4 regions of the Kurthia sp. Dielmo genome follow, and region 4 is predicted to be linked to each of the others. Evidence: riboswitches for the same ligand, from Rfam matches in the RefSeq annotation. Region 4 holds a riboswitch; each other region holds the start of a gene.
What was found. Region 4 has a riboswitch for thiamine pyrophosphate ahead of tenA (thiaminase II). Riboswitches for the same ligand answer to the same signal wherever they lie in the genome.

Region 1 (5,706 bases), on a different contig from region 4:
TCAACGAGCACACGACCATACCATGTGCGGTCAAAAATACCGATTTGACCTCTTGCAGGTAGTCGATTCCAAAAGCGTTGTAAATGATTGTATTTCAATTCCTCTGGTGTTGGTGCAGCAATCGGATGTACGATATAACCACGTGGGTCAAGACGCTCTGTTAGTCGTTTGATGGCGCCACCTTTACCAGCTGCATCCATTCCTTCAAAGCCTAAAATTAAGCCAATATCATGCTTAAATAAAAACTGTTGAATGTTCAACATTTCATATTGTAGCTTCTTTAATTCCTTTTTATACGAAATTTGGTCACTCAACTTTTTCGATAAATCTAGCTTGTCAATTTTTTGTACCAACTTCATCGCTCCTTTTAGTAAAAGATTACATATATTTTACAGCTATGTAGTGCTAAAGCGCAATATATGCGTATGTTCGAAGAATGTTCACAGAAATGAAAATTGTTGCACGCGATTCATGAGGTATACTAATACGTATATCTTTATTTTTAGGAGGGGTTATCATTGGGCAGATTTTTAATTGTTCTGTTGGCGTTCATCGCTTTATTTATCGCCAGCTTATCTGCTTATGCACTACCACTCAACAATCATACGGCACTTGAACTGGCCTACAGTTATAAAATATTAATGTTTCCAGCTCTATACGTTTATTGGCTATTCCCAGGCGCTTTGTTATTGCTCGCTTATTGGGTTTTTGCGCAATGGCAAAAGCGCCATACAGCTTCTGCACTAACACTCACGCAAGCCATTTTATTTGCGATAAGCTCGATTGTATTTATCGTTTGGATTAATTTATGGCACTATGAGCAATTTATTCTTGCACTTGCGGCACTAGCTGTGATCTCTATCTGCTTATTCATACTGTATTTAACCTACCCGTTAACAGAGAATAAAATGAATGGACGCCTGCCAATTTCAATTGCATTTGCTGCTATAGCATTCCTCACTTTTTTAACTATCGGCTTCCTGTTTATTTCGAATAACCTCATTGATTTTGGCCTTAGTCGTCAGCTATGGGCTGTTGTATTGTTAACGTGTGCAGCCGCACTTGCACTCGCAATCCGCTTCCATCTTTATGACGCCGCCTTTCCCGCTGTATTCATTTGGTTTTTAATTGGCGTAGCCATTGCTAATAATTTCAATGAATTGCTTGTCACAACAGCTGCATTATTTTTAAGCGGCGTCTTGATTGTTGGGATCATTTTCATACGCAAACGTTTGCCATCTAACGCAAATTAAAAAAGACTGTAACAGAAGAAACGCTTCCGCTACAGTCTTTTTTTATTGAAATTAATCGATTTTTGTTGTTAATACAGGACCATTTTTCGTTACGATAACTGTATGTTCTAATTGTGCAACAAATGATTTATCTGGTGTTAAGAATGCCCAGCCATCTGTGCCCTCTACGATGTTTTCAGCAGCTTGAGAGATGAATGGTTCTACAGCGAAAACCATGCCTTCTTTCATCATTGTTGCATCCCATGCATCATAGTAGTTTAAAACGTATTGAGGTTCTTCATGTAATGAATGACCTACACCATGGCCTGTTAAGTTCATGATTACTTTTAAACCTTTATCATGTGCTTCACGTTCTACAGCTTTACCGATTTGGTTCAAGCGCGCACCTGGTTTAATTTTTCCCATTGCGCGGTCAAATGAGCTTTGAGCCACATCGCAAAGGATTTGAAGTTCTGGTTTTTCAACATCGCCTACAACAAATGATACACCTGTATCTGCATAGAAACCGTCTACATGGCCTGATACATCAATGTTAATCATATCGCCTTCTTGTAGTTTACGGTTGTCCGGAATACCATGGGCAACACATTCATTTACACTAATACATGTATAACCTGGGAAGTCATATTCTGCTTTAGGGCCTGATACAGCACCTTTTTCTTCGAATAATTTACCAGCTAATTCATCTAATTCTTTTGTTGTCACACCAGGTTTTGTCGCATTTTTAAGGGCGTCACGAATTTCAGCCATTGCACGGCCTGCTTTCATTAACGCATCAAATTCTTCTTGCGTTTTCACAATCATCGTTCAAGATCTCCTTTATATTGAATCTTCTTCTACTATATCACACTTTTTTCATGACGAAAAAGGAACTGAATTAATTCAGTTCCTTCGTTTCTTTATCGTTTTTTAGGCTCCAATAGTTTCGGTGCCTTTGTCATGAGTAGACTAACAATCGCTGCTGTTAAAATAATGGCTGGCACCATGTACGAACCATTATAGACAATCGTATAAATTAGTGGATTTTGGTCACCCGCATATTCAGAGAAGAATACATAGCCAGCTATTGCATGAGCTACATAGCGAATTAAACCGCCGATAATCGTCCCAATTGTAATGTACAAAGCTTTCTCACTCGCTGTTTGTGCACGTATAACAAGTGGACGTAAAAGCCCTGCAAGTCCTACTACAGTAAACGCAAAGAAGTAATCAATAAAGCCTTGTAGCGGTGTTAAAATAAAGCCGCCAAACATCGCATTCATCGTACCGATTAATAAGCCCGTCACAAGCCCTGCCACTGTGCCCCAGCGAAACGCCATAATGACGATTGGCACCATCACAAGACTAATCGAGCCGCCCTGTGGCCATAAGCTAAATGTCAGCTTATCTAAAATAAGACCGATGGCCGCAAAAATGGCGATTTCGACCATCATTAATAAATTTTTACTGTTCAATCCCTTCAACCTCCAATGTTGATGTACAAATCAAACCAGTGGGATTAGATAGATATGAAAAAAGCGATGCCAGGGAAAGATCCCTGACATCGCATAGCGTCAGCTGTCTATCCACATTCCTTCGCAAGCATTAACTTACAGGTTCTAAGGGTTAGAAGTCGCACTTCACTCTCAGCTATTTTAATAGCTCCCCTTGTGGTTGTTACATCTCGTTTATTGAACAATCCTATTGTACGGAAAAATGCTCAAGCTTTCAACCTTTTTGAAACTTTTCACACGCGCTTCCGTAAATAAGATGAACCGTTTATTCACAATATTGTACAAGCAATTAAAGCACTGTACGTTTAAAGAAATTCAACAACGGTAATACTATACTAACTACTAAAAAGTGAGGTTATGCATAATGAACTTAAAAAAAGTAATTAGCACAGCTGTTAAATTAGCACCTGTCGTTTATCCAATCGTGAAAAAAGTATTAAATAATAAAAAAGCGTCACAATCTACAAATCGCCGTTAAGGACATTTAAAAAGAGACTGGGATAAAACACGTCATGTTTCTTTTTTAGCGTTCACAACGAAAAACCGGAACTGCGCCATAGCGCGGTTCCGGTTTTTCTTATGCTCATAGGAGCGGTTATTTTTAGATGTATGTCAAAGTCTATTTTCTTTTTATTAAAATGCCCAAGCACCTTTACGGAATACAGCTTCTACTGTCCCGTCTGCATGGATGCCATCGATGTCCATTTCCGCACTACCGACCATAAAGTCTTCATGTGTAATTGAAACATTGATGCCTGCTTTATCCATTTCCTCTTCAGATAGCTCGCTACCGCCCTCATAACAAGTTGGATATGCTGCACCAATTGCGATATGATTGGATGCATTTTCATCAAATAATGTGTTGTAATAAAGTAAGCCAGATGCTGAAATTGGTGATTCATGTGGTACAAGTGCGATTTCACCAATGTATTTAGAGCCTTCATCCGCTTTAATCAACTCATTTAATAATTCCTCACCTTGCTGTGCCTCTGCTTTCACAATCACGCCATTTTCAAAAGTTAATTTGAAGTTGTCGATAATATTCCCTTGATAGACAAGTGGTTTTGTTGATGACACATAGCCGTTTACATCGTATTTAGATGGCAATGTAAAGACTTCCTCTGTTGGCATATTTGCCACGAATTCAGTGCCTTGTGGTGTTTTACTAGAGCCAGTTGCCCAAATGTGTTTGTCTGGTAAGCCAACAATTAAATCCGTACCTGGCGCTGTGTAATGTAATTTAGCAAAATGCTTTTCATTCATTAAATCACCGCGCACATGTAAGTTTTTCAAGTGAGCTTGCCAGTTTTCAACGGCGCTACCTTCACCGATACGTACCGTTTTGAAGATTGCTTCCCACATTGCAGGAACTTGTTCTTCTTCAGGTAATTCAGGGAATACTTTCGCTGCCCATTTTTTCGACGGAATCGCAATGATTGACCATGCGATTTTATCATTCATTACAGCATCACGATAGTTTTCTAATGCTTTACCTGACGCTTTTTGGTTTGCTGAAATTTTTTCAACAGGGATGCCAGCCATTAAGTCTGGATCTGCTGCATCAATCCAAAGAAGTGCGCCACCACGTTCAATCAACTCATCACGTTGCTCTGTAATCCAACGAGGGAATTTTTCAAACTCTTCTACTGATGCATTTTCAAATAATTGTCGTGCGACTACATCATCTGAGTAGTTCACGGTTACGCGTGCTGCGCCAGCTTTATATGCTTCTTTCACAACTAAACGAGTAAACTCGATTGTATCCACGGTTGTGTTAATTAAAAGCGTTTGACCTTGCTGAATGTTTGTCCCTACTTTTACAGCAAGCTCAGCAAATTGAGCTAATTTTTCTTCGAATGTCATCATTAATCGACCCCTTAGCGTTTTTTATATGGACGTTTGCTGCCATCATTCTTTTTGTATGAGCCGCTACGAGTACCTTCGTTATCATACTTTTTGAATGAGCGATTTTCTTCGCCGTTCTTTTTATATGAGCGTTTACCTTCATCATTTTTTTTATATGAATTTTCATCATACTTTTTGAATGGGCGTTTGCCTTCGTCCTTACGAGTAGTGTCACCGTCATAACGTTTTTTGTACGGTTTATCGTCATATTTACGTTCTGAACGGTTATCATACTGCTTATTATAGTCTTTCTTTTTAGAATTGTCAGAGTTTCTGCCTTTTTTCGCAGGACCAGCTGAATAAAAACCTTTCCCTTTTACGAGACCGCCTTTATCCCAAATCTTTTCAGTCGGTTTTTCATCTAATGAACGGGTGATTTGTTTATATTGTTTTTCAGAAGGACCTACTAATAATGTTAGCACTTCACCGCTTTTTCCTGCACGACCTGTACGACCTGAACGGTGTGTGTATTGCTCTTGTGAAACCGGTACATCCACATGAATAACATGCGTTAAGCCTTCTACATCTAATCCACGCGCTGCAACATCTGTCGCGATTAGCACGCGTGCCTCCCCTTTACGGAATGCATCAAGTGCTCTTTTGCGCTCTTCTTTTTTCATATCTGCATGAAGTGTCACGATTGGTGCTTGGCGGTAATGTAACTTCGTTTCTTTCATTAATAATTGATCTAAATTATTAACAAAAGCTATCGCACGTAGGCCTTCTTGGTTTGATAGACGGCGCAGCATATCTGTTTTTTCACGTTCTTGCATTTTAATAAATGAATGCGTCACAATACCTTGGTCTGGCATGTCTTCTAAGCTTACTTTGAAGCGTTTTGGCGTTTTCATTAATTGCTCTGCTACTAATTTAATTTCATCGGTAATTGTTGCAGAGACAACAACTACTTGACGGTCATGATTGGCCCCATCAATAAACTGTTTTACGATAACACGTGATTCACGGCCTAATAATTGGTCCCCTTCATCAAGAACGATGTGATGTAGTTCGTGTAATTTTAATTTTTTCGCACGCACTAATTCATTTAAGCGACC
Region 2 (5,706 bases), on a different contig from region 4:
CGGAATTAGACATGTAAGCAAAAAGGAGCCGCAATACTGCGCCTCCTTTTTTCATGCTATTTTTTTCTCTTTGCATACCATTTTAAAAGTAAATACCAACCACCGACAAAAATAACGAGGCCGACAATCGTTGGACCAAACACGACACGCCCAACGACGAGATAGCTAACAATTAGCATGACAACGAGCCACGCTAATGCAAAAAATAATACAAATTGCCATGGAATCTTCATATTACGAACGTTCCCCTTCCAATAGTGCATACACCGCATGGTCGACAAAATGGTCATACAGCCATTCCGACTCACGCGCGATACCCTCCTGTGTAAAGCCAAGGCGCTCGGGAATGGCACGACTTGCACGATTTTCGACGGCTGCACGAATTTCAACACGATGAAGCTTTACGGCATCAAATAAATAGTCGACAAGTCTTGCGACACTGCGCGTCATAAGACCATGCCCTTGAAAGTCTTCCGCAAGCCAGTAGCCAATCGATGTCGAACGATTTTCACGATCGAGCGCATGTGTGCCAACGGTCCCTGCAAACTGTCCCTTATATAAAATCGCCATATTTAAAATGCCTGATACCGCAAATTGCTTTTCGGTGAAGGCGATAAATTGACGCGTATCTAAAATCGTTTTCGTGCCATCTACCCACGGAAGCCATTCGCGTAAGTAGCTACGGTGTCCATCTACTGCCGCAAACATCGCCTCTGCATGCGCATCACTTAATTGTTGTAACGTCATGTGCGCATCTAATTGCCATTCCATTCTAAATGCCCCCTTTAACTATGCGCTTATTATAGCATGTCGCGGTCCCTCGTAACGCTTAAGAGACAACTTGCGATTAGCAACACCCCTGCAATGACATAAAATTGACCAGTAAGTGACAAAGGTAATAACGCCAGCCCCGATGAGCCAACGACCGTACCGAGCGAGAAGAACGCATAAAAATACCCATACGCACGCCCTCTTGTTTGTTCGGTCGTTCCTTCAATAAGCATGCGATTCATTGCGGGGAATAATAGCGCAAAGCCAATACCATACAGGGCAAGTATCGCATAAAGCAGCGCTTGCGACGTTGTGATACTAATAAAAAACTGACTGATTCCAATAAAGGCAATCCCTAACACCATGAGCCATTTAGCAGACCATTTATCAAATACATAACGTGTTGGCAGTACAAATAATAAGACCGCTACAATGCCAAACATACTCATTAGTGTGCCACTTAACCGCGATTCATAGCCTAATAATTCGATACGAATTGGTAATAAATACGCCAGCGCCCCTTGTGACATCATCAGCAAAAAGGCGGCCATAAAGGCACGTATGGCGCGTGCATTCCAGCTAAAGCTTTGTTGCGTCGTCTGCGATTTCTTTTTCACCGTTAGCTGTAAAAATATTAATGCCACAACGACAACGGCACCAATTATTGCGACCGTTATCAGCACAAATGGTACGGAGGTACGCGTTGCCACAATGCCGCTATAAGCAGGACCTAAAATCGCCGCGATGCCGACAAAGGCGCCGGTTAATGCCGACTGACTGCCCTGTGTTTGCTGGGCTGTTTGATTGGCGACAAGCGTAAAGGCGGCCGGTGTAATAAGCCCTGCCACAAAGCCATGACAGGCACGTAGTACGAGCAAGGTGGTCGGTGAATCAATAACCATATATGCACATAATGATAGCACCGTAAGCATCAGTCCAATTATTGCAATACGCTTCGCTCCCACACGATCAGTTAAAATACCCGACGCCATATTCCCAAACATATTCGTAAAAGAATACATCCCAACGACAAGTCCGGCTATCATCGTCGAAGCGCCTAATGATAGTGCAAAGGTACTCATGACGGGAAGCTGTGCGAATAAATCGAGAAACGTAAAGAAAATCGCACCATACAATAACCAAATTTGTTTAAATGGTTGCGGTCGATAACGTGCTTCAGCCCGCTTTATGTATCGATCGAATAAAAAGTTCCCAAATGGGATAAAGGCGACAAGGACCGCTACAATGGAATAAACAATGGGCCATTGCATACGTAACTGCGCCCACGCAATCGACGCGAGATACAACATAAAAATGGCGCCATGCAAACTGCCCATAATCGTTACCGCTAGTGGCAAATCCCACACATATTTTAGTGGCATCGCGACACCTAATAAAATTAATAGCGATAGGCCGTCTAAAATGCCCATCGTTCGTAAAAATCGCACAGCTTTTGAGTGCACAGTATTCCCTTCTTCCATTAGTCATTACTAAAAAGTATACCGCATCCTTATCGCTATTGGCTTCTATTGTGCCTGTATTTGGCAATAAAAAAAGCCGACGTCGTTCATACGTCGGCTTTTACACTACTGAATCGCTAAATAGCGTGTTGGGACAGCTTTTAGTATCGCGAGCGCTAGCATGGCGCCTGTCACCGTCGACAATAAAAAGGACGGCATGAAAAATAACGCAGATACCGCGGGTGCATGCATAAAGAACATACTATAAGGTACCGCAACAAGGGATGCGATGATGCCCGTGCCAATTATTTCCCCACTGATTGCGGCTATGCGTCTTTTCGTTATCCTATAGAGCATACCTGCAAGCACTGCCCCTATAACGCTTCCTGGAATGGCTAATAAAGTCCCCGTCCCCATCATCAGTCGAATAAGTGATGCCAATATAGCCTGTATAATTGCCGGAATCGGCCCTAGTGTTACCGTGCAAATAATGGTCATCATATGCTGAATGGGCGCCACTTTTGCCACACCAATCGGGATACTCACAACACTTGAGCCGATAACACAAATCGCGATATACATCGCTAATAACGTCATTTTTTTCATATAAAAAGCCCCTCTCTTTCTGATGCGATTGCCAAAAGAAAAAGAGCCAGGCCCTTATTATCTTTGTAAGTTGCTTCCCTCCGCTAGTATGAACTAGATCAGGTTTCAAGGATTAAGCGGCTGTAGCGCTCTCTCAGTCAGTCACACTGACACTCCTAGCAATCGTCCCCGCTACTGTATCATAAAATTAGTCAAATGGATAGTCTAAGTCGTATAATTTTCGGTATCTTGCGTCATCTGCTAACAACTGTTCATGTGAACCTTTTACACGTACTCGACCATTTTCAAGCATATAAATGGTATCCATATGAGCCATTGCTGCTAAATGATGCGTAATCCATACGACTGTTTTATTGCTAAGAACCTCAAATATCGTATGAATCAATTCCTGCTCAGTTACGGGGTCTAAACCAACAGTTGGCTCATCTAATAATACAATGGGCGTTTGCTGTAATAAAATACGAGCAAGCGCGATACGCTGACGTTCCCCACCAGAAAAGCGTGTGCCAAGTTCTTCGACACGCGTGTCATAGCCATGTGGTAATGTCTCAATCATCTCATGCAACTGAACTTTTTTCGCCGCCTCAATAACCTCCGCATCACTTGCCGAAACATTTCCAAGTCGAATATTATTCATAATCGTCGTATCAAATAAATACGGCTTTTGTTCTAAGACCGCGATAAGCTGTGATGTGTCATGACGTAGCGTATGCATATGCACGCCGTTAATCGTTACCGTACCAGCAGTCGGCTTATACGCCCCCAGTAATAACTTACCAAGCGTACTTTTACCGGTACCTGTTTTCCCTAAAATCGCGACTTTTTGACGTGGGTGCCATGTCATTGATACATCCCGGAGTACGGTCCTATTATCATATTGAAAAGCGACATTTGATATATCAACAGTATAAGGCCCAGTAGGTAATGTAGTGCATGGCTGTGCGTCTTCGCTTCGTCCCTCGACTTCCATAAGACGTGCAAATGACGTGTCATAACTTGGGAAATGGCTAATTGCATCGCTAATTGGCATAAACGCTTCAAGTAGCGGTAACGCAACAAGTACAAAGGCCGCAATCCACATTGGATGAAAAACAGCAGTTTGCGCCATGTCGCTTCCAAACATAACTAATAGAATCACTGACGCAGCAGCGACTACTTGAAAAACAATCGAACGTCGACGACTCGATGCTTCAATTTTTGCTTCTAGTCGGTCATAACGCGCAGCAATTTGTTGTTTCCCGGCAATCATTTGATCTGCACGACCACTTAATTTCCAGTCTGTTGCACCCATTACAGCATCTGTTAAGTCATTATAAAGTTCCGCCCGCACTATTTTCATATCAAGCATATGTTGTCGATTGCGTTTTAATGCTACATATGGCAATACAAATACAAGGATGCCAAATAGCAAAGCTAACAACAAAGCATATGGAATGCTAAATACACCCAATGCGATAATCGCGATGCCATACAATATAAGTGCAAATAGCGCTGGGAAAATTGTTTTTAAATAAAAGTTTTGCAAATGCTCTAAGTCATCGGCCAGTAACCCTAATAAATCGCCGATTGCGTAACGTTCTTTTAAAACGAGCGCCTGCGTCTCTAATCGTTGAAATAATCGCACGCGCATTTTTGATAACACGGCTAATACAAAGGAATGGCTTGCAAGCTGTTGTAAATAATTAAGTACGGGACGTGAAATCCCAAATGCACGTACTAAGACAATTGGCACGTAGACAAGCAAGATATTTTCAGGTCGTAATGACGACTTTGAAATTAAATATCCCGATGTAAACAAGAGTGCACATGCAGCAATGAGTGCACCCACGCCGAAAAGAATCGTCAATATAAGCAGGCCTTTATGCGCTTTTACATAAGGCTTAATCCAATCGTTCATGACATTTTCCTCCTTGTGCGGCAATAAGTGCAGCATAGTGACCTTGTTGTTTCATAAGTTGTTCATGGGTGCCAACTTCGACAATTTCACCATCATCAATGACAATAATCCGGTCCATATTGTGCATCCAATGCAAGCGATGCGTTGCAAAAAAGACAAGACGCTCGTCAAATAACGGTAATATGCGCTCCTTTAATTCCGCTTCCGTTTCGATATCTAGATGCGCGGTCGGTTCATCGAATAATAATATGCGGCGGTCTTCCAGAAAAGCACGTGCTAGCGCAATTCGTTGTTCTTGTCCTCCACTCAATATTCTTCCAGATTCCCCAATCCATTCATCTAAACCATGGGGCAATGCCTCAATTACTTCACGTAATCCCGCACGATCACAAGCCGCTATAATCGCCTCCTCACTCGCATGTGGTGTATAAAAGGCAATGTTATTGCGTAATGTATCGTGAAAAATATAAGGGTGTTGTGGAATATAATACAATTGGCGTTGCCAATCTGCATTGTATAACGATGGTAATACTTGACCATTAACCGTAATACGGCCGCCTGTCGTATTTAAAAACCCTCCAAGTAATGATAATAACGTTGATTTCCCGGCACCTGAGGCACCAATAATGCCAATTTTCTCATAGCCTTGTGCCGTTACATGCCACGCTTTTGGTATTACACGATCTTTAACACGCACGCCATCGGGCATTAATTGGCTTTTCTCATCCCACTGTGCTACCGGCGTATGGTCAAGCGATTGTCGGTGCTCCTCTAGTGCTTGTTGAATTGTCTTAAAAGCATTTTTCCCATCAAGTGTTGCATGATAATCACTACCAAACTCGCGAATTGGTGAAAAATAGTCCGGTGCCACAATGAGAACAGTTAATGCCGGTAATAACACGATTGTGCCATTAATTAAACCAAGCCCTAAAAACAATGCAACAATGGCAACGGATAAACTCGTAAAAAACT
Region 3 (4,712 bases), on a different contig from region 4:
CGTATTGACCGCTTTTTCAAGATGACTGCGAAAAACTTCGCTGATATTGCCATTTTGCGCTAGCGTTTGAATGATTTCTGTCGTAAACTTATCCATAGGAAGACCCTCTTTTTAGAATTGGTTGTAGTAACTTTATTCTACCAAGAATTGGCTCTTCTTTTTTTATGGTTTTTTTCATTTACACAAAATATTTTACGCTCTCAAAAAAATATCTATAGAAATGTTCTTTTATTTAAGTAATTGAAGATAAAGAAACCTTGCCCCTTTTAAAGAGATAGGTATTAGGGCAAGGTTTCTTTTAGCATTTTTTAGCTTTCCACTGCTAATAGTATAAAACATTTACTTTATTACACTTGATACATGTTTCATAATATTGATTTCCTTTAAAATGATGATCACAATTTTGTTAAATCTCTTTTAAGCGTTTTTCCAAAAAAGCAAGGTGAGTTTTTAATTGATTGATCTCCTCTTCAATTATTTGGAACTTCAACGTAAACCTCCTAACTACAAGAATTATTGATATAATTTACCACCAGATTCCTTAAACTCTTCAGCTTTTTCCTTCATTCCTTTTTCTATTGCTTCTTTTGTATCAAGCTTGTTTTCTTTCGCGTAATTACGAATATCTTGAGAGATCCTCATGCTACAAAATTTCGGTCCACACATTGAGCAGAAATGTGCTGTTTTTGCACCTTCTGCAGGTAACGTCTCATCATGATATTCTAAAGCGCGTTCAGGATCCAATGATAAATTAAACTGATCTCTCCAACGGAATTCGAAACGAGCTTTTGATAAGGCATCATCTCTTTTGTGTGCGCCTGGATGCCCTTTGGCTAAATCAGCAGCATGTGCAGCTATTTTATAAGTTATAACACCTTCACGAACATCATCTCGGTTTGGTAAACCTAAATGTTCTTTTGGTGTAACATAACATAGCATAGCCGTACCATACCAACCAATCATGGCTGCACCAATCGCAGATGTAATATGATCATACCCAGGAGCTATGTCAGTTGTAAGTGGCCCTAGAGTATAGAAAGGCGCTTCCTTACAAACCTCAAGTTGTTTGTCCATGTTTTCTTTAATAAGGTGCATAGGTACGTGACCTGGACCTTCAACCATTACCTGTACATCATGCTCCCAAGCAATTTTTGTTAGTTCTCCAAGAGTTTCTAATTCTGCAAATTGTGCTTCATCATTAGCATCAGCAATTGAACCAGGACGTAGACCATCTCCTAAAGAGAATGAAACATCATAAGTTTTCATAATCTCACAGATTTCTTCAAAATGAGTATATAAAAAGCTTTCTTTGTGGTGGTGAAGACACCATTGTGCCATAATAGATCCACCCCGGGATACAATACCTGTTAAACGTTTTGCTGTTAACGGAACATATCGCAAAAGAACACCAGCATGAATGGTGAAGTAATCCACGCCTTGCTCGGCTTGCTCAATCAAAGTATCACGGTAAACCTCCCATGTGAGTTCTTCGGCAACACCATTTACTTTTTCAAGTGCTTGGTAGATAGGAACGGTTCCTACAGGAACAGCAGAATTGCGAATTATCCATTCCCTTGTTGTATGAATGTTTTTACCTGTTGATAGGTCCATAATATTATCAGCACCCCAACGTGTGGCCCATGTCATTTTTTCGACCTCTTCTTCGATGGAGGATGAAACAGCAGAATTCCCAATATTTGCGTTGATTTTAACATGGAAATTACGTCCTATGATCATAGGCTCTGCCTCTGGATGATTGATATTAGAAGGGATAATTGCTCGACCTCTTGCAACTTCTTCACGCACAAATTCAGGTTTCATATTTTCCCTTAATGCGATAAATTCCATCTCAGGAGTGATGATGCCCTTCCTTGCATAATGAAGCTGTGTGACATTTCCACCTTTTTTTGCACGTAAGGGTTTACGCTTTAAACCCGGGAACATATTATGATTAGCACGAGGGTCATTCTCATCCTTATATCCATTGTCTTCAGCCTTAACTTCTCTTCCTTCATGTTCCTCAACATCTCCTCGTTCATGAATCCATGTGCTTCGAAGAGGAGGAAGACCTTTTGTAATATCAACTGAATAATTAGTATCCGTATAAGGTCCGCTTGTATCATAGACACGAACTGGTGGATTTTCTTCTTCACCAAAGGCGCCCGTTGTAGGACTTAGTTCAATTTCACGCATTGGTACCTTGATATCGGGTCTTGAGCCTTCAACATAAACTTTTTTACTACCTGAAAAACTAGACATGATGGAAATGCTTTTTTCGTTTAATGAAGTTGTTGACATAGAGTAAATCTCTCCCCTTTTTAAAATTAAAGGACGAGATCTAGAACAATAAAAGAGGAATTAAAGAAATGAATTAAATAAAAAAGCCGAATCCAAAAAGGATGGACCGGCTTTGTATGTAGAAGTTTATTCAATACATGATTACATGATTATTTTTTCTAACTTCCCCACGCTAGTATGATCTAGATCAGGTCCAAAGGGTCAAGAAACTTTAACGTGTTTCTCTCTCAGCCCAACTTATTGGACTCCCCTAGTTATTTCTATTCAATTTGGTTTTAGTATACATGAGTTTTAAGTAAAATAAAAGGAGCAATAAAAAAATATAAAAAACCATTTAATTAAAAGACGGACAGCAACAGGTTTTATTGTTAATATATGAATAAACAATAACATTTTAATTTTTAACGAGAGAGGGAAAATATGTTTACTAAGGAAGAAAAAGAAGCAATATATAAAGTTATTTATCATAGAAGAGACATCCGAAGTTTTTTGTCAACTCCTATCCCAGAAAATACAATACATAAAATACTAAATGCTGCTCATCATGCACCCTCAGTAGGGTTTATGCAACCATGGAATTTTATTTTAGTTTCTTCAAATGAAATTAAAGAAAAGTTAGCATGGGCAGCGGATAAGGAAAGAAGAGCATTGGCTATTCATTATGAAGGAGAAAAAGAAACGAAATTCCTTAGTTTAAAAGTTGAAGGTCTAAAAGAATCTCCTTTAACTATATGTGTAACTTGTGATCCAACAAGAGGAGGTTCGCATATTAGGACGAAATTCAATTCCTGAAACGGATGCTTTATCAACTGCTTGTGCCATTCAAAATATGTGGTTAGTAGCTAGTGCTGAAGGGCTTGCAATGGGCTGGGTAAGTTTTTATAAAAAGAATGATATTAGAGACATTTTAGAAATACCACCACATATTGAGCCTATTGCTCTTATTTCTATTGGTTACACGGATGATTATCCAGAAAAACCCATTCTAGAATTAGCTGATTGGGAAAAAAGGCGTTCTTTAGACAACCTTATTTTCCAAAATAAATGGGGGGAAAATTAAAAAATCTTATTAAAGTGCTCTTTAGTTTAACAAACGAAATAAAAAAACGATTCCGCACAACGTTTAGGAACCGTTTTTTTATGTTGTAATTTGCTTATCGTTGTAAATCCGCATTTTCCTGACGCTACCCCTATTACTAGTTTTAGTTTTATTTCTCTTTACATAACAAAATTACCATATTATAGTTAATAAGGTTTAAAATCACTTATAGAGAGTAGGTTTTTATGATGAAAAAGTGGACAAGTGCACTAATTGCATCTAGTTTAGTATTTTCGACAATCGGAGCAACAACAGTAGCGAATGATGCAAACGCAAAAGAAAGTACTAAAGTTGAAACAGCTGCAGCGGCTAAAAAAACGTTGCTATGGGGATTAAAAGGTGGAGAAACACGAGCACAAATTGAAAAAATGGCAAAGAAAAAGGGATGGAAAGATACCCAGGATACTGGTTACAATAGTGTAGCTTACTACATCCCAGGGAAATTCTATAATCAATCTAAGACTGTGATTCACTTTTACTTTAACAACAATAAGAAAAGAACTTTAACTAATATAAATTATTATTTTAATGTTATGGATGAAAAAAAAGATAATCCGAAAAAGCGTTATACAACAATGTATAAAAAAATGAATACTGATTTAGGAAAAAAAGGTAAGCAAATGACTTACAATGATGAAGAGATTAATTTCATTGAACGCTACGCAACTTGGAAAATCAAGAAAACCAACATCACGTTTTCTGCTCAAAAATATAAAAGTATTATAAGTATAGACTTTTAAAAAACAATAGTTCACCTTCTCCCGTAGTTTTATACTACGGGTTTTTGCGGTTCCCATTTCAGCCACGGAGCATAGAAAATTATACTTTCAGTGGACCGTTGCCGCGAGCATGATACAAAGTTATTTGCAGCCAATTATTAAAAAATGCAATCACGAGTGACAAAGCGAAACACCTGCAAGACGCTTTAGTCGGTGCTGGATTCAAAATTCGCGGTGTGAAGACTGCTGTTTATTATGTGTTGTTCGATAGACGATTTGATGAGATTGTTGAGGCGGTCTTTAGTCTATTGAAGAAGTTAAAATAGTAATTTACCCCCCATAAATTAATACGGGGGGTAAATTATTTAAGCTATTCTATTTCGGATATCTATCGAATTTAACTTTGATCTGTTTTAGTTTCAAAAATTGCAGTGGTAATACTGCTCGTTATTGAGTGGCGAAATAGAAGAAATCACTATTCGCATTAATCAGAAATATGCTGAGTCTCATAAAGATTTAACATTACAGTATCCTTAATAGCCGTTTTTTGTTTTTTTGATAATGTTTTTGTTATTGTTTTATTCTTACCAATATAT
Region 4 (5,706 bases):
CGATTGGACTACTAGAAAATTGATATCATTAAAGTTGAGACGAGACATCTTAAAAGTTTTAGCAGTGAGCTATTACTTCATCTAGCTTGCACTGTCGACAAAAGCGACGTCTTTACGTGGCTTTTTTTGTTGGGCAAATAGAGATAAGATGCGTTAAATCAGAAGGGAGAAGCAACAAAAATTGAAAAATATAATACGATTTTTTGTTGTCGCTTTTAGTTTCATACTTTGTTTCATCGTCGTAAGTGAGTGGCAGTTAACAGCTTCTGCAGTTGATGAACAGTCAGGAAAGCCTGATGGTAAAGTTCAATGGGAAGAGACACCGTATGTGACAGACTATACAAAAGGTGTTCAAACAAAAGCCGCAACAGGAATGATTATTGATGTATCAAAATGGCAAGGGAATATTAATTGGGCGAAGGTAGCAAAATCTACGGATTTAGCGATTATTCGTGTGCAATATGGTAGTTCAGTAGAAGATTATATGCATAAAACATATGAAATAGGTGCAAAAGCAAGTGGTGTACCATATGGTGTGTATTCATATATGCAAGCATCATCAAGCGCGAATGCGCGTATTGAGGCACGTAATTTAATTAATCGTGCGAGTAGTAGTGCAAAATTTTATGTAATTGACGTAGAAGAAATGACCAATACATCTGGTGAATCGATGCGTACAATCGTTAATGCATACGTCAGTGAATTACGTAAACATACTGATAAACAAATTGGCTTATACATTGCACATCATATGTATAATAAATTAAATTTAGAGACGAAAAAAGCCGATTTTGTATGGATTCCACGATATGGCTCTGTGAAACCCGCGTATAGCTATGATTTATGGCAATATACAGATCGCGCGATAATTAGTGGTATTAATGGTCCGGTTGATGCGAATAAATTAGCAGCGGGTAAAAAAGTAAGTGATTTATTAAAGAAATCACCATTAGCAACGAATTCACAGGTAACGCAAGCTTCAAATAGTTTGTATTATTCGACAAATCCACGTAAAGTCGTGCTTAAAGAAAATGTCGGCGAATACCGTGATGCGGCATTTAAAACTAAGGTTCGTACATTAAAGAAAAATAAAATTGTTAAGATTGCAGGCGTAAAAACATTGGCAAATGGGACAACACGCTTGAAATTAGAAAATGGACATTATATAACAGCAAATCGTAAAAGTGTTTTAAAGGTTCGTAGTGATATTAATGAGTACATTACAAACGTTCCTGATCGTGTGTTGTTACGTCGTTATCAAATTGTTTATAATTCAAAAGAGTTCACTAAAAAACATGAAATTCGTAAATATAATAAAAATACAACATTTGAAATTGCATCCATTGTGTACACAGCTAGTGGCACACCACGGTTAAAAACAGCATCTGGCAATTACTTGTCTGCACGTAAAGATATTACACGTGCTGTACTGGCAAATATAAAGGATTATTATTATATCAATCCAAAACAAGTGAAAGTAGCACAAGATTTAAATGTATTCTCCACTGTTAATTTTAAAGCGAATGAAAAGCTTCGAATTGTACGAGCTGGCAAAAAATTAACGATTCAAGGCGTACGCTATACAAAAGATGGCGTACCACGCTTAGAAGTAGGGAAAAACCAATATATTACGGCTTATAAAGCACGGTTTCATTAAATAATTGGAAGAATTACGTATTGGCGTAATTCTTCTTTTTTTATAGGCTTTTTGAAATTAATATGAACTGTTATTCAAAAGTACAAAGATGTTTAATATAGAAAAATAGAGATTCATAAGTCCCTATTTGAAAATTAAAAAATAATAAGAAATATGCTTTTATAGACTAAAACTCATAAAAAGATTGATTTTTCTAAAAATTTAAGACATAATAGTATGTAAATAGACAGTGCATCGATTAGTTTTTTGGCATAGAAAGAATAAACAGTGTGCGGGATAGTTCAAGGAAATAGGAGTGTAGTTAAAAAGATGATGTTTGTTCAGTTGGTGCAACAGTTGTGCATAGGATTAGTTGTGTAAGGGACGGAATAAGCAGTTTGAGCGAGCGTTAGTTATAGCAACTTAAGTAATGAGATTGTAAAGAAACCTCAATTATTATAGTTGTCAGGACGCCACACGCGGTTATGCGAATGGAATGTATCATCAAAAAACTACAATGAGGTGACTAGCATGAAATCGAAATTAGTGAAATGGACCTTGGCGGCAAGTTTGGCAACATCAGCATTCGGATTAGGCGCTGTAGCATCTCCTTCATCTAATGTAGAAGTAGCGCAGGCAGCGTATACAATGTTCTCGATTACAGATGGTGTGAATGTACGAAGTGGACCAGGGACAGGATATCGTGTATTAGGGCAATTAACATTTAATGATCCGATTTCTGTCATTAGTAAATACAACAGCACATGGTCAAAAATTTCATATAAAGGCAAAACAGCGTATGTATCGAATAGTTGGATTGCGTCACAACCAAATGTACAAGAATATTATACGGTGAATACCGGAGGGGCTAATTTAAATGTGCGCAGTGGACCAGGCACATCGTATAGCATTTTATTCAAAAAATCAGGTGGCTCTATTGCCGCAATGCTGAATAAAACGAATTCTAAATGGTACCGTATCTGGGGTGGTGGAAGCCGAGTAGGCTATGTATCAGCCGCGTATTTAGAACGTTTGCCAGCGTATAGTGTTCAAACAGAAGGCGTGAAGCTTTATCTTCGAACAGGGCCAGGCTCAACCTATACAAAGATTCGTACTTTGACAAACTATGAGGTGCTATACGCAGTAAATGTCGAGAGTAGCAGATGGTTTGCAGTGGCATATGCAGATGGCAAAATTGGATATGTTAATGCAAAATATTTAACCCCTTTCCCATATTAAATCGTGAGGAGGAGTAGTAATGGCCAGAGCCCTTTTAAAAAAATGGATGATGGCAACGGGTTTCGCATTTTCAGCTTTAGGGGTGAGTGTACTAGCGGAGCCACACTTTATGGCGCAAGCGGTACAGCAAGTAACGATAAAATATGCACAATACAATGGCTTAAAGGCATTTGAAAAGCCAGCCATTACAAGTAAAGTAGTAGGAACCTATACACTAAATAACCCTGTGCATATTTTAAAGTCGTATAATCGTGATTATTATGAGGTGCAGATTGACAGCCAAAAAGGATATGTCCAAAAAGAATATGTTAGCGCAGCACCGTATTTTGTAAAAGCTGTGAAGGTCTATACACCTGGAGATACACTAAATGTGCGAACAGGGCCAGGTGTCAGCTATAAAGTGATTGGTGCGGTAGCGCATACAAAGCCACTCTATGTAACAAGTACGAAGTCATTTGGCAACTGGCTACAGGTTTGGTATAAAGGACAGTTTGGCTTTGTGAATAAAGGATATACGGTAGCGCCGCCGTGGTATACGGTGCGTGTGCCGGCAGATGATACACTGACTGTACGAACAGGACCAGGTGTTGGCTATCGACAAATTGGTGCCTTATATAATAAAGACCGCGTACAAGTGTTAGAAAAAACAACATCGAAATGGTATCAAGTGTATCACCGCGGAGAAATTGGTTATGTATCAGCCGCCTATGTAACGAAAAATTAGGGGTGAGACATCATGACATCAAAATGGGTAAAGTGGACAATTGCAGCAGGTTTAGCAGGGTCGGCATTTGGGCTAACATATGCCGCGCAACCCTCAACTGTTCAACACGCGCAAGCAATTAGTACGATGTATTCAACAACGGATCATTTAAATATCCGTACAGGACCAAGTAAGAAATACCGCGTTGTTGGGCAATTTAATGAAAATGATGCCATTCAAGTGCTTCGAAGCTATGCGACAACATGGTATCAAATTTCATATAAAGGTACAAAACGTTATGTGCATAAAGCGTATGTCGCAAAAGAGCCAATTCATATGGGAACAGGCTTTGTGACAACGGCAAAAGGTGTGAATCTTAATATTCGTTCTGGACCAAGCACAGGGTATAAAATTATTGGTAAAATGCCATCTCGTGCAGAATTTAAAGTGATCGATTTCCGTGATGGTTTTTGGTACAAAATTTATTATAAAGGAAAAGTTGGGTATGTGAGCTCAGCTTACACATATATTTATCACTAAGCAACTTTGCGGGGTATCATGCCCCGCTTTTTTATGGCGTTTTTTGGAATGTATGCTATACTAAGGATAATTAAAATTATTGCAGGGGGACACGTATGTGTTGAGAAGGTTAAAGCCTGACCCTTAGAACCTGTCCGTTAATACGGGCGTAGGGAGCAATGTACGTAATCATTACTGTGTACATTTGCTCTCCGTCATGGAGAGTTTTTTTATTGCACTATTTTAATTTGCGGGGGGACACATTTGTGTTGAGAAGGTTAAAACCTGACCCTTAGAACCTGACAGTTAACACTGACGTAGGGAGCAATTTTTTGAAAGCGCGCTCCTAATTCGGATGCGTGCTTTTTTTTGCCTACGTCCATCCAAGAGGAGGACTTTTTAATGACATTTTGTGACGAAGTAAGACAAGAAAATGCGCTTTATTTTGAGGCAAGCTTTGAGCATCCGTTTGTGCAAGGCATTGTGGACGGTACATTACCACTGGAGAAATTTAAGTACTATATGCTACAAGATGCCTTCTATTTAAAACACTATACGAAGGTATTGGCCATTGCTGCATCGAAGGCGACAGAAGCGGACGAGACGCTCTATTATTTGCAAGCAGCGCAAAATATTCAACTTGCAGAACTTGAGATGCATCGTCTAACGTTCCATGAGTTAGGTGTAACGGACGCGGAAATTGAAGCGTTTGAACCTGCGCCGTCTGCGTATAACTATGTGAGTCATATGTACAATGCGGCCTATAACGGAGATGCGGCAGAAGCATTCGCAGCGATGTTCCCATGTCCATGGCTTTATTTAGAAATTGGCAATCGTTTTAAAGATGCGAAGCCAGGCGTCGCGCTGTATGAACAGTGGCTTGCGCTTTATAGCTCTGACGATATGAACGAGAATATTAAGCAACAATTAGCGTTAATGAATCACTATGCACAACAGCAACCGCATAAAATCTCATTATTTAAGCAGCATTTTAAAAAGAGCTGCTACTATGAGTGGAAGTTCTGGGAAATGCCATGGACGACTGAAAACTGGGAGCAGGAGGTTATGCGCTATGTCACTCGTTAATATTCGAAAAAAAGCACCGCTTGTCCATTGTATAACGAACTATGTCGTCGCGAATTTTACGGCAAATGGGTTGCTTGCGATGGGTGCTTCTCCTGTGATGGCGGATGCCGTTGAGGAGGTAGCGGATATGGTACGTGTAAGTGATGCATTATTACTTAATATTGGCACATTAAATGAGCGCACGATGGAGGCGATGGTGATTGCTGGAAAAGCAGCAAATACGCAACAAGTTCCAGTTGTACTCGACCCAGTAGGTGTTGGCGCTACGCCATTTCGCAAACAGTTTGTAAAGCAACTTTTAGCGCAAGTGAACATTGATTTATTGCGTTGTAATGCTGGAGAATTAGCGGCTCTTACAGGCGCCCAGTGGCAGGCAAAGGGTGTGGATAGTGGTGAGGGGAATATGGATGTCATTGCAGCAGCATCCAAGTTCGCAAAAGATTATCAATGTGCCGTCATTATTACTGGTGCAACTGATGTTTTAATCGAGCAAGGGAAGGTTTATCGTATTTCTGGGGGCGTT

Region 1: another riboswitch for thiamine pyrophosphate. It lies ahead of thiT (energy-coupled thiamine transporter ThiT); the one in region 4 lies ahead of tenA (thiaminase II).
Region 2: another riboswitch for thiamine pyrophosphate. It lies ahead of thiW (energy coupling factor transporter S component ThiW); the one in region 4 lies ahead of tenA (thiaminase II).
Region 3: another riboswitch for thiamine pyrophosphate. It lies ahead of thiC (phosphomethylpyrimidine synthase ThiC); the one in region 4 lies ahead of tenA (thiaminase II).

The regions. Positions count from the first base shown of each region.
Region 1 covers NZ_HE578965.1:41,538-47,243, reverse strand. The annotation lists gene KTHG_RS19475 (polyphosphate kinase 2 family protein) at 1-359, opposite strand, end outside; gene KTHG_RS19470 (tryptophan-rich sensory protein) at 519-1,253, shown strand; gene map (type I methionyl aminopeptidase) at 1,305-2,057, opposite strand; gene thiT (energy-coupled thiamine transporter ThiT) at 2,153-2,707, opposite strand; TPP riboswitch at 2,807-2,911, opposite strand; gene KTHG_RS21990 (hypothetical protein) at 3,111-3,224, shown strand; gene KTHG_RS19455 (aminopeptidase) at 3,380-4,609, opposite strand; partial or broken gene KTHG_RS19450 (DEAD/DEAH box helicase) at 4,963-5,706, opposite strand, start outside.
Region 2 covers NZ_HE578957.1:263,268-268,973, forward strand. The annotation lists gene cdd (cytidine deaminase) at 1-17, shown strand, start outside; gene KTHG_RS21105 (hypothetical protein) at 57-233, opposite strand; gene KTHG_RS06215 (GNAT family N-acetyltransferase) at 235-771, opposite strand; gene KTHG_RS06220 (MFS transporter) at 801-2,234, opposite strand; gene thiW (energy coupling factor transporter S component ThiW) at 2,358-2,837, opposite strand; TPP riboswitch at 2,896-3,004, opposite strand; gene cydC (thiol reductant ABC exporter subunit CydC) at 3,025-4,734, opposite strand; gene cydD (thiol reductant ABC exporter subunit CydD) at 4,718-5,706, opposite strand, start outside.
Region 3 covers NZ_HE578959.1:173,159-177,870, reverse strand. The annotation lists partial or broken gene KTHG_RS12085 (transposase) at 1-96, opposite strand, end outside; gene thiC (phosphomethylpyrimidine synthase ThiC) at 514-2,298, opposite strand; TPP riboswitch at 2,446-2,560, opposite strand; partial or broken gene bluB (5,6-dimethylbenzimidazole synthase) at 2,719-3,358, shown strand; gene KTHG_RS12065 (hypothetical protein) at 3,583-4,137, shown strand.
Region 4 covers NZ_HE578958.1:405,984-411,689, forward strand. The annotation lists gene KTHG_RS10670 (DUF5776 domain-containing protein) at 182-1,657, shown strand; gene KTHG_RS10675 (SH3 domain-containing protein) at 2,168-2,875, shown strand; gene KTHG_RS10680 (SH3 domain-containing protein) at 2,895-3,599, shown strand; gene KTHG_RS10685 (SH3 domain-containing protein) at 3,612-4,118, shown strand; TPP riboswitch at 4,192-4,290, shown strand; TPP riboswitch at 4,340-4,438, shown strand; gene tenA (thiaminase II) at 4,500-5,183, shown strand; gene thiM (hydroxyethylthiazole kinase) at 5,170-5,706, shown strand, end outside.